Regions from separate parts of the Citrobacter sp. FDAARGOS_156 genome, predicted to be linked through region 3. Evidence: predicted binding sites of a transcription regulator. Region 3 holds the regulator's gene; each other region holds the start of a gene.
What was found. The regulator CRP, encoded in region 3, controls carbon source genes, mostly activating them, when cyclic AMP is high. The targets are predictions, from matches to a motif close to ATGTGANNNNNNTCACAT.
Positions count from the first base shown of each region.

Region 1: a site for CRP is predicted at 2,471-2,488, ahead of AL515_RS14980 (arabinose ABC transporter substrate-binding protein). Genes of this name have one in related genera too.
Region 2: a site for CRP is predicted at 1,758-1,775, ahead of uxuA (mannonate dehydratase). Genes of this name have one in related genera too.

Region 1 covers NZ_CP014030.2:3,058,481-3,062,769, forward strand. The annotation lists gene araG (arabinose ABC transporter ATP-binding protein AraG) at 1-1,231, opposite strand, end outside; gene AL515_RS14980 (arabinose ABC transporter substrate-binding protein) at 1,337-2,326, opposite strand; gene AL515_RS14990 (DJ-1/PfpI family protein) at 2,645-3,202, opposite strand; gene AL515_RS14995 (non-heme ferritin-like protein) at 3,749-4,252, shown strand.
Region 2 covers NZ_CP014030.2:929,085-933,373, reverse strand. The annotation lists gene AL515_RS04580 (fructuronate reductase) at 1-323, opposite strand, end outside; gene uxuA (mannonate dehydratase) at 403-1,587, opposite strand; gene gntP (gluconate permease GntP) at 1,847-3,190, shown strand; gene AL515_RS04565 (LutC/YkgG family protein) at 3,240-3,935, opposite strand; gene AL515_RS04560 (LutB/LldF family L-lactate oxidation iron-sulfur protein) at 3,928-4,289, opposite strand, start outside.
Region 3 covers NZ_CP014030.2:4,572,879-4,577,167, forward strand. The annotation lists gene AL515_RS22685 (phosphoribulokinase) at 14-883, shown strand; gene AL515_RS22690 (OsmC family protein) at 982-1,386, opposite strand; gene crp (cAMP-activated global transcriptional regulator CRP) at 1,693-2,325, shown strand; gene AL515_RS22700 (YccS/YhfK family putative transporter) at 2,377-4,289, shown strand, end outside.

The sequences.
Region 1 (4,289 bases), 1.5 Mb from region 3:
CCAGAATGGCCTTTTGCTGATTACCGCCAGAGAGGTTCATGATCAGTTGCTCTGCACCCGGCGTTTTAATGTTGAGTGAACGGATATGATGGTCAGCATTGGTCTCTTCCCAGCCGTTGTTGATCAGACATCCCCCCGTAACATGTTTACGGCGCGCACTAATATTGATGTTGTTGCGTACCGAATGGACCGGGATGATCCCTTCGGCTTTGCGATCCTCCGGACACAGCATCATGCCTGCTTCAATGGCGTGACTGGGTTTGCGGATATCTATCGCTTGTTCGTCAATAAACACCTGGCCCTGTGTGATACGCGTCCCGCCAAACAGACCTTTCATTAATTCGCTACGTCCGGCACCAACCAGGCCGAACAGTCCGACGATTTCGCCGCTACGCACCGATAAGCTGATCGGAGTGCGCACGCCTGGCGCTTTTACCTCATGCAGACGCAGACGCTCCGCGCCATAAGGTCTGGCTTTCCAGCCATAGATGTCCCCAAGATCACGCCCCACCATCGCCTGTACCAGTGCGTCGTGATCAACCTGCTGCATATCCGTAAACGTTTTGACGTACTGGCCATCCTTAAACACCGTTATGGCATCGCTGAGGGCGAAAATCTCCTCCATGCGGTGCGAAACGTACAGAATGATGCGGCCCTCATTGCGTAGCTCACGAATTACGCGAAACAGATTGTCAATCTCCCTGGCGGAAAGAGAGCTGGTGGGTTCATCAAAAGCGATAATCTTGGCATTACGCGCCAGCGCCTTAGCAATCTCCACCATTTGCCACTGACCGATGGAGAGATACTTCAACGGAATATCAGGATCGATATCCATTCCCAGATGCTTTAACTGCAGCCCCGCCTCGTAGTTCAACAACGAGCGGTTCACAATCCCACCCTTATGCGGAAGCTGGCCTAAATAGATGTTCTCGGCGACGGTCATTTCCGGCACCAGATGCAATTCCTGGTAAATAATGGCGACACCGGCATTCAGCGCAGTGGTTGTGTCCGCAAACGAAACCTCCTGTCCGCGGATCGCTATAGATCCCGTGGTTGGCGCGTAGTTACCGCTGAGAATTTTTAATAATGTTGATTTCCCGGCGCCATTTTCACCCATCAGTGCATGCACCTGACCGGCATAGCAGTCGAAACTAATATCCGTCAGCGCTTTTACGCCAGGGAAGGTTTTGCCGATGCCGCGAAATGAGAGATACGGGGTAGACTGTTGCATAACGTCTCCGTGGATCTAAACGGTTGCCTGATGGCGGCGTAGCCTTATCCGGCCTACGAAGGGCATTATTTGTAGGCCGGATAAGATCGTTTTACGGCAGTTGAGTTATTTGCCGCCTAAGCCTTTTTTCGCCAGTTCTTCTTTGAAGTTGTCGCGAGTAATCAACACCACATCGGTAACTTCAGTAAACACTGGCGGTTCTGCGCCTTTGGTGACCCAGTTGTAGAGCATTTCACTGGATTTATAACCGTGAACGTCCGGGCTAGGCAGCAGTGAACCGTAGAATCCGGTGGCTTCCGCTTTGGAGAGTTCGCTAATTGCATCAACACCGTTAATACCGATACCAATCACGTTTGCAGCTTTAAACCCCTGCCCTTCGGTAGCACGCACGCCACCCAGCACAGTGTTGTCGTTCATACCGACAATCAGCCAGTGTTTAACTTCAGGATGTTGCACCAGCATGGAGTTTGCGGCGTCGAATGCGCCCGGGATATCATTCGATTTGGTTGGGACCTGGTAGATCTGTTTTTCCGGGAAGCCTGCAGCTTTAAGCGCTTCCATCGAACCCGATGTACGACGGCGCGCGGTATCCAGTTCGTTTGCGGTAATCGCCATTACAGCGGAAGATTTCACATCCCAGCCACGTTTCTGCATTTCTTTGTACAGTTCCTGGCCCTGGCGTTCACCAATTTTGGTTGCTGCCATCATCACCAATGGCACAGTATCCATCGGCTTACCTTTCGCATTGGCGAACTGATCGTCAACCGCGATGACTTTCATGTCATAGCCACGCGCCTTTGCCATAATAGCAGGCCCAAGTTTTGGGTCCGGCGTACAAATTACAAATCCTTTTGCCCCGCTTGCCGCCAGGCTGTCGATAGCATTCAGGGTTTTCTCGCCGTCTGGAACGGCAATTTTAATCACCTCAAACCCAAGGTCTTTACCGGCTTTATCAGCAAACTTCCACTCTGTCTGGAACCAGGGCTCTTCCGGTTGTTTGACCAGGAAACCGAGCTTCATGGATTCAGCGATAGCGGATTGTGACATAATGGCAGCCAGGCCAATGGCCGCCAGCGCTTTAGTGAATTTGTGCATGGTTAACTCCAGCTTTAACGTTCTTTTATGTAGGGTAAAATCAAACGATTTTTTGTAATCCGGACGTAAAACAAGGCATTACCTTTTATTGATAAGATCAATGCCAGTGCTGAGAGTATTTTTAGCGGGAAATTGATTCTCCATAAGAGAGCGGCATCACACCCTGGAATTACAGTAGTTGCGTACATAAATTCAGCGGGAAATGACATAAAAAAACTCAATTTTCAGAATAGGGAAAATGAGAAATAGCAGATTAATCCATAACATCAGCCAGTGAATCCTTGTTCCCGAATATCGAAACATCCGGGAGTCCAATGATTACCAGGGGTAATAAATATGGTCAGCGTGATCGCGAACAGGGATATCGTCTTCTAACAGACGCGCAGAAAGCGTAAACGCAAAATCAAAAATATGGCCCAGCCCTTTGCCACTGATAAGATTGCCATCTTCAACAACAGGCGCATCGACATACTCGCCGTCGGTGATGGTTTGCCACAGCTCACCTGAACACACGTAGCGCCGTCCTTTCAGCAACCCATTACCCGCCAGCACCCGCGCGGCTGCCGAACAAACCGGGCAAATCAGTTTTCCTGCATCGTCATGACGAGCGACAAACTGGACGACTGCAGCGCTGGCGGCAAGATTTACGCTACCCTGTGGTCCCCCTGGCAACACGATCGCGTCGTAGAAGGCATCCCGACGGGCCTCCAGCGTACTGTCGGCCACCATCGGCACGTCATGATAGCTCACCACCGCACGAGACTCAGCGCAGGCCAGCGTCTCAACCTCAATTTGCAGGCGACGTAGAATATCAATAGTAACAATAGCTTCAGCCTCTTCAAAACCGGGTGCCAGCAACACCGCCACCTTCTTCATATACAACTCCTCGATTTATCCACCGATATCCAACAACAAATGCCGAATAATTCATTCCGTTAAATTTATTAAAACTGATCTGGCGCAAGAAATTAGGTTGCAGATAATTTCCAGACACATCACTTCACCGGGAAGTTCGCATCAAAACCAGCGGTGATAATCACCAGACGTCATAGAATACCGCGGCCTGAAATTTAATTTTGAGACTTGAAACAGCATTTCACTGTCTTTATTTTACATAAATACATTATAAATCATATGATTACATTCATATTACTTATATACGCAAACGGTATGGCTAAGCATATTGTTATGCCAATATGTAAAAAAACATAAATAGGTGGTTTTAAGGATTTTCTTGATACCAGGCACGCGCTATGCTGATTCACGATCGGAAGCGGATATAATTCGCGATCATCTAAAGGACCGGCGGAACGGATTTATTCTGCTAACAGTATTACTCGTACGTAGATGTGAAGTGCAACGGCAGCCCGTTGTACTGGCGTTGGTGACGTACTTCTCTTTTCTGGAAATAAGGATATTGATATGGCTGCAGTTGGAATTGTGCACAAACTCAACACGCAAATGAACCTTGAGTTTTACGCATCGAATCTCTACCTTCACCTCAGTGAATGGTGCTACGAACACAGCCTGACAGGCACCGCGACGTTTCTGCGCACTCAGGCGCAGGGTAACGTGACGCAAATGATGCGTATGTTTAATTTTATGAAAAACGCAGGGGCTAACCCCATCGTCAAAGCCATCGATGTTCCCGGTGATGACCTAACGTCCCTTGAAGAGCTGTTTCAGAAAACGCTGGAAGATTATCAGCAGCGTTCTCGTACGCTGTCACGTCTGACGGATGAAGCAGAAGCGTTGAACGACGCACCAACCGTTGATTTTCTTCATGATCTGGAAAAAGAACAGCAGCAGGATGGCGTGCTGCTACAAACGATTCTTGATGAAGTTCGTAGCGCTAAACGTGCTGGACTGTGTATGGCGCAAACGGATAAGCATTTGCTAAACGTCGTAAACTACCAACATCACTGAAGTCCGATCGCGACAAATCTGCGCCTCCCGTTCTGAG
Region 2 (4,289 bases), 1.1 Mb from region 3:
CCGTCAAGATCCGGGTGCAGCGCTTCTTTCATTGAGCCGATCACTTTCAGCACGGTGTTGTCCGCGCCTTTTTCCGCCACGGTATACAGCAGTTGCTGCTTGCGCAGATTTTCAATCAGTACGCGGTCGTTACCCGGCATCAGGTTAACTTCACAGATCCCCCAGTCGCTGTCGGTGGTTTCCAGCAAATGATGGGTATACAGCGCCTGATGCGCGCGGTGAAAAGCGCCGCATCCCAGGTGAACAATGCGGGATTGCAGGCGCGAGCGGTCCCATGCAGGGCGCGCAACCGGCAGGTCGCTATTGGCAATTGTCGTTGTCATCGTGAACTCCAGAACCCGTTGAAAGGCCAACGGATGAGAAAAGAAAAAAGCCGGCCAGACTGGTGGCCGGCAACTCACTTTAGCGGCTGAAGAAAGCGCGCTGGATAGCCATCTCAACGCCGCGCACTTCCGCCAGCCCTTTCAGGCGACCAATCGCGGAGTAGCCTGGGTTGGTTTTCTTTTTCAGATCGTCCAGCATCTGGTGGCCATGGTCCGGACGCATGGGGATCAGATCCTCTTTGCCCTCGGCTTTACGGCGTTGTTCTTCTTCAACGATCGCTTTCACCACTTCGTACATGTCGACATCGCCATTCAGATGCGCCGCCTCATGGAAGGTTTTCGGGTTATCTTCACGCAGCGTGGAGCGCAGATGGGTGAAGTAAATGCGTGGGCCAAACTGTTTGATCATGTCGACCAGATCGTTGTCTGCCCGCACGCCGTAGGAGCCGGTGCACATGGTGAAACCGTTCGCCATGCTGTTGACCGTATCGACCATCCACTGCATATCTTCCACGGTGGAAACAATGCGCGGCAGGCCAAGGATCGGGCGCGGCGGATCGTCCGGGTGTACCGCCATGCGTACGCCAGCTTCTTCCGCCACTGGAATAATCGCCTTCAGGAAGACGGCGAAATTCTCACGCAGCGCGGCTTTATCGATATCTTTATAGCGCGCCAGATGTTGGCGGAACTGGTCGAGCGTGTAGCCTTCTTCCGCACCCGGCAGACCGGCGATGATGTTGCGGGTCAGACGCGCCTTATCTTCATCGCTCATGGTGGCGAAGCGTTCATTTGCCTGAGCAATCTCTTCGGCGGTGTAATCCGCTTCCGCGCCCGGACGCTGGAGGATATGCAGCTCAAAAGCGGCAAATTCAATCTGGTCAAAACGCAGCGCTTTGGAGCCATCCGGCAGGACGTATTCCAGGTCGGTACGGGTCCAGTCGAGAACCGGCATGAAGTTGTAGCACACTGTGCGAATGCCGCACTGAGCCAGGTTACGCAGGCTTTGCTGGTAGTTGGCGATCCACTGCAGATAGTTACCGGAACGGGTTTTAATGTCTTCGTGGATCGGTACGCTTTCGACGACCGACCAGACCAGGCCCGCCTGCTCAATAATGGCTTTGCGTTTTAGGATCTCATCAACTGTCCACACTTCCCCGTTCGGGATATGGTGCAAAGCGGTGACAACACCTGTGGCACCCGCCTGACGTACATCCGCTAAGGTGACCGGATCGTTAGGACCATACCAGCGCCATGTCTGTTCCATGTTTTATTCCTCGTTACGTTATGGACTCGACGATATGGCACATAAATTCCTCCTTTTGGTATGACATGTCAACCTGAAGCTCAAAATTGGTTAACCAAATCACAATTCATGCTGATGATACCGCCATTTTACGGCCATGCAGCCCAGTAAGAATGTAAACATGTAACGCAATGTGACATTCATCGCATCAATGGTTAACCAATATATGTAACATCTCAACCAAAATCATAATAGTTCAACCAATAAAGGTAGACGTTATATGCACGTTCTCAATATTCTGTGGGTCGTATTCGGCATCGGTCTGATGCTGGTGCTCAATCTAAGATTCAAAATAAACTCGATGGTCGCCCTGCTGCTGGCGGCGCTCTCGGTCGGTATGCTGGCGGGTATGGATTTAATGGAGCTGCTGCACACCATGAAATCCGGTTTTGGCAGCACGCTGGGTGAACTGGCGATTATCGTGGTATTCGGGGCGGTCATCGGTAAGCTGATGGTTGATTCCGGGGCGGCGCATCAGATTGCCCATACGCTGCTGGCGCGCCTCGGCCTGCGCTACGTGCAGCTGTCGGTGATCATTATTGGTCTGATCTTCGGCCTGGCGATGTTCTATGAAGTGGCATTTATTATGCTGGCGCCGCTGGTGATCGTCATTGCCGCAGAGGCGAAGATCCCGTTCCTCAAGCTGGCGATCCCTGCCGTTGCCGCCGCCACCACCGCTCACTCGCTGTTCCCACCACAGCCGGGCCCGGTGGCGCTGGTTAACGCCTACGGCGCGGACATGGGCATGGTCTACATCTACGGTATTCTGGTGACCATTCCGAGCGTGATCTGCGCCGGGCTTATCCTGCCGAAGTTCCTCGGCAACCTCGATCGCCCAACGCCGTCATTCATGAAGGCCGACGTACCGGTTGACCAGAACAATCTGCCCTCCTTCGGGGTGTCTATTCTGGTACCGCTGATCCCGGCAATCATCATGATCTCCACCACCATCGCCAACATCTGGCTGGTGAAAGGGACGCAGGCGTGGGAAGTGGTCAACTTCTTAGGCTCATCGCCGATTGCGATGTTTATCGCCATGGTTGTCGCCTTCGTGCTGTTTGGTACCGCGCGTGGTCACGACATGCAGTGGGTGATGAACGCCTTTGAAAATGCGGTGAAAAGCATCGCCATGGTGATCCTGATCATCGGCGCGGGCGGCGTACTGAAGCAGACCATTATTGATACTGGCATTGGCGATACCATCGGCATGCTGATGTCGCACGGCAATATCTCTCCGTACATCATGGCGTGGTTGATAACCGTGCTTATTCGTCTGGCAACGGGACAAGGCGTGGTCTCCGCCATGACGGCGGCAGGGATTATCAGCGCCGCCATCCTCGACCCGGCAACCGGTCAATTGGTTGGCGTTGACCCGGCGTTACTGGTGCTGGCAACGGCAGCAGGCTCCAACACCCTGACCCATATCAATGATGCCTCGTTCTGGCTGTTCAAAGGCTACTTTGACCTGTCGGTGAAGGATACGCTGAAAACCTGGGGTCTGCTGGAGCTGGTGAACTCCGTGGTTGGCCTGATTATCGTATTGATCATCAGCATGATTGCATAACGTCGATACCGCTCTGGCCCGCAGCGCCAGAGCGGTTTTCCATCCTGCCTCAACAATCCTCAATAATCAGATACACCGCCTTCACCGGGCCATGCACCCCAACGACCTTAATAAGCTCAATATCCGCCGTCGAACTGGGTCCACTGATGATGTTAATGCACGATGGCATACGCTCGCCGGCCTGCGCCTTCTGATGCAGTTTTTCTGCCAGTTGCGCCACGCGCGGCAGGATAGCGCTTTTGCGCAGCACGAAAATTGAGGATTCCGGCAACAGGCTCAGGGAACGCCCGCGTTCCGGCGCGGAAAACAGCACCACGCCGCCGGACTCGGTCAGGCCATACTCGGCATACACCACGCCCACTTTCGCCTTTTCGGCCTGGGTAATATTTTCGCTGCCACGCGCCGGGTCCCAGACTACGGCGTTACATCCCTGCTGCAGACGTTCAGTGATGCCCAGCGCCGCCAGCCGACCGTCGCCGCTGATGACCACTGGCTGCTGACCCAATTCTTCGCACAGACGGAGCGCCGCGTCTGCGGCCTGGTCTTCGCGAGTCAGCTCACAGCGGGCCAGCATCACTTCACTGGCAAACTGGACAAACGCATCGCAGCGCTGCTGCGGGCTAAGTTCGGTCAGGCGTTCATTGGCATAGTTGTTCACCGGCGCGGCATCCGTTTGCGGCTCAAAACGCAGCGGGCGGCCCAGCGCCTGGGCGATGGTGTCTAAAAATGCGGTACGGTTATCCATTCTTTTTCTCCTGCGCCTGATGTTTCTTAAACCAGCTGCGGAAGCTCTCACCGTCGGCATCAGGAAGATCGCGCGCCTCCATCCAGTCACCAATCGCCCCAACCTTGAGCGGGGTTTTGCCACCGTTGATAAACCAGCTCGCCGCATGTGCGCCCGCCATCATCCCGACTTTCCACAGCCCCGGATGGCTATTGGCGTAGGCGAACATTTTTATCGCCCGCCGCTCGGCTTTCGGCGTAATGCCCTCCTCGGCCATCACCCGGCGATGACGCAGGATCAGTTTTGACAGCGGAATTTTAACCGGACAAACGCTGTCACAGGCCGTGCATAATGAACAGGCGTATGGCAGATCTT
Region 3 (4,289 bases):
TCATGGAGTTGTTATGTCTGCCAAACATCCGGTGATTGCGGTAACAGGATCCAGCGGCGCGGGGACCACCACCACCAGCCTTGCGTTTCGTAAAATTTTCGCGCAGTTAAATCTGCGCGCCGCCGAGGTGGAAGGTGACAGTTTTCATCGCTATACCCGTCCGGAAATGGACATGGCGATTCGCAAAGCACGCGATGCCGGGCGGCATATCAGCTATTTCGGCCCCGAAGCTAACGACTTCGGTCTGCTGGAGCAAACCTTCATTGAATACGGCCAGACGGGCAAAGGTCAGTCGCGTAAATATCTGCACACCTACGATGAGGCCGTACCGTGGAATCAGGTTCCGGGGACATTTACGCCCTGGCAGCCGCTGCCTGAACCGACGGATGTCCTGTTCTATGAAGGACTGCACGGTGGCGTTGTCACCCCACAGCAAAACGTGGCCCGGCATGTCGATCTGCTGGTTGGCGTGGTGCCGATCGTAAACCTGGAGTGGATCCAGAAGCTGACCCGCGATACCAGCGAACGCGGGCATTCACGTGAAGCGGTAATGGACTCGGTGGTGCGCTCAATGGACGATTACATCAATTACATCACCCCACAGTTTTCCCGCACGCATATTAACTTCCAACGCGTACCGACCGTCGATACCTCTAATCCCTTTGCCGCCAGGAGCATTCCGTCACTGGATGAAAGCTTTGTCGTGATTCATTTTCGTAATCTGGAAGGCATCGATTATCCCTGGCTACTGGCCATGCTGCAGGGCTCATTCATTTCGCATATCAATACGTTGGTCGTGCCGGGCGGTAAGATGGGTCTGGCGATGGAATTGATTATGCTACCGCTGGTCCAGCGACTGATGGAAGGTAAAAAGATAGAGTGATATGTGGAAAGCGCCGGATGGCGCTTCGCTTATCCGGCCTACGACTCAACATCATCCTGTAGGCCGGATAAGGCAACGCCGCCATCCGGCATCAGCAATTACGCGGCAACGACTTCATAAGAATGGGTAATGTTCACCGCCTTTTCCAGCATCAGAGCTACGGAACAATACTTCTCCGCCGAGAGGTCAACTGCGCGAGACACAGACGCATCTTTCAGGTCGTTACCCGTTACAATGAAATGCAGGTTGATATGGGTGAACAGGCGCGGCGCTTCATCACGACGCTCGGAGGTCAGCTTCACTTCGCAGTTGGTCACATCCTGACGCCCCTTTTGCAGGATCGACACCACATCAATTGCGCTGCAACCGCCCGCAGCCATTAAGACCATTTCCATCGGGCTCGGCGCTTTATCACCAGAGTTACCGTCCATCAAAATTTGGTGGCCTGAGGCGGACTCACCGAGGAAGGTTAACCCCTCAACCCACTTTACACGCGCTTGCATATTTCGTAACTCCAATGTTTCAATTTTCCTGACAGATTACGCGTACATAACAATTCTCGCAATGGAAGGCGACCTGCGTCATGCTGAAGCGAGACACCAGGAGACACACGGCGAAAGCTATGCTAAAACAGTCAGGATGCTACAGTAATACATTGACGTACTGCATGTATGCAGAGGACATCACATTACAGGCCGTCGCACGTATTGACAGCCCCCTTCCCAGGTAGCGGGAAGCACATTTTTGCAAACCCAGAGACAGGTTGTTTTTTGGCTCTGGAGACAGCTTATAACAGAGGATAACCGCGCATGGTGCTTGGCAAACCGCAAACAGACCCGACTCTCGAATGGTTCTTGTCTCATTGCCATATTCATAAGTACCCATCGAAGAGCACGCTGATTCACCAGGGTGAAAAAGCGGAAACGTTGTATTACATCGTTAAAGGCTCAGTGGCAGTGCTGATCAAAGATGAAGAAGGGAAAGAAATGATCCTCTCTTATCTGAATCAGGGCGATTTTATTGGTGAATTAGGCCTCTTCGAAGAAGGCCAGGAACGTAGCGCCTGGGTACGTGCCAAAACCGCATGTGAAGTCGCTGAAATTTCCTACAAAAAATTTCGCCAATTAATCCAGGTCAACCCAGATATTCTGATGCGTCTGTCTTCTCAGATGGCTCGTCGTCTGCAGGTAACGTCTGAAAAAGTAGGCAACCTTGCCTTCCTCGACGTAACTGGTCGTATCGCCCAGACTCTGCTGAATCTGGCGAAACAGCCTGACGCAATGACTCACCCGGACGGCATGCAGATTAAAATTACCCGCCAGGAAATTGGCCAGATCGTTGGCTGTTCCCGTGAAACCGTTGGTCGTATCCTGAAAATGCTGGAAGATCAGAATCTGATCTCCGCGCATGGTAAGACCATCGTCGTCTACGGCACGCGTTAATCCCATCGACATGGCGTGTTACGTAGTAATGCGCCATTTTTGTTTGCTCCGATGTGGCGAAGACTGATTTATCACCCCGAGATCAACTACGCACTACGACAGACGCTGGTGCTATGTTTACCTGTGGCTGTCGGCCTTATCATTGGTCAGCTTCATCTGGGGCTCTTATTCTCCCTCGTCCCTGCCTGCTGCAATATTGCCGGTCTTGATACCCCGCATAAGCGCTTTTTCAAACGCTTAGTGATTGGCGCGTCTTTGTTTGCCGGATGCAGTCTGATCATGCAGTTACTGCTGGCAAAAGATATACCGCTGCCGCTGATCCTCACCGGCCTGACGCTGATTCTTGGTGTAACCGCAGAATTAGGCCCTCTGCATGCGCGACTACTACCTGCCTCGCTTATCGCGGCAATTTTCACGCTCAGCCTGGCCGGGAACATGCCCGTCTGGGAGCCGCTGCTAATCTACGCGCTGGGCACATTGTGGTACGGCCTGTTCAACTGGTTCTGGTTCTGGATGTGGCGCGAGCAGCCGCTGCGTGAATCGCTCAGTTTGTTGTACCGCGAATTAGCCGATTACTGTGAGGCCAAGTACAGCATGCTGACCCAGCATGCCGATCCCGAAAAAGCGCTTCCTCCCCTGCTGGTGCGCCAGCAAAAAGCGGTGGATTTAATTACCCAGTGCTATCAGCAAATGCATATGCTGTCGGCGCATCGCAACAACGATTATAAGCGCCTGCTACGTGCCTTTCAGGAGGCGCTCGATTTACAGGAACATATTTCCGTTAGCCTCCACCAGCCGGAAGAGGTGCAAAAGCTGGTCGAACGTAGCCACGCCGAACAAGTGATTCGCTGGAATGCGCGCACCGTCGCCGAACGCCTTCGCGTACTGGCCGATGATATTTTGTATCACCGTTTGCCGACGCGTTTTTCAATGGATAAACAAATTGGCACGCTGGAGAAAATCGCCAACCAACATCCGGACAATCCGGTGGGTCAATTTTGCTACTGGCACTTCAGCCGTATTGCCCGTGTGCTACGCACCCAGCGACCACTGTATGCCCGGGATTTAATGGCTGACAAGCAGCGTCGGCTGCCGCTGATCCCTGCCCTGAAAAGCTATCTGTCGTTGAAATCCCCGGCGCTGCGTAATGCCGGACGCATCAGCGTCATGTTGAGCATTGCCAGCCTGATGGGCAGCGCCTTACACCTGCCAAAACCCTACTGGATTTTGATGACAATCCTGTTCGTCACGCAAAATGGCTATGGGGCGACCCGGGTACGTATTTTACACCGTTCAGTAGGGACGCTAGTCGGCCTGGTGATCGCCGGCGTCACACTGCACTTTCATATTCAGGAAGGTTACACGCTGGCAGGCATGCTGCTGATAACCCTGGTGAGTTATCTGACCATCCGCAAAAACTACGGCTGGGCTACCGTCGGCTTTACGGTCACCGCGGTATATACCCTGCAACTGCTGACGCTGAACGGGGAACAGTTTATCGTGCCGCGGTTTATCGATACGGTCACTGGCTGCCTGATCGCCTTTGGCGGAATGCTCTGGCTGTGGCCGCAGTGGCAGAGCGGTTTGCTGCGTAAAAACGCCCACGATGCGTTAGAAGCCGATCAGGAGGCTATTCGCCTGATCCTGAGCAACGATCCCCAGGCCACACCGCTGGCGTATCAACGCATGCGGGTCAACCAGGCGCATAACACGCTGTTCAACTCACTTAACCAGGCGATGCAGGAGCCTAGGTTCAACTCGCACTATCTGGCGGACATGAAACTGTGGGTTACGCATAGCCAGTTCATCGTCGAACACATCAACGCAATGACTACGCTGGCAAGGGAACATACGATGCTGACGCCGGATTTGGCGCAGCGGTATCTGGAATCCTGCGAAATTGCGATCCAACGCTGCCAGCAGCGGCTGGAATATGACGGCCCCGGAAGCTCCGGCGATGTGAA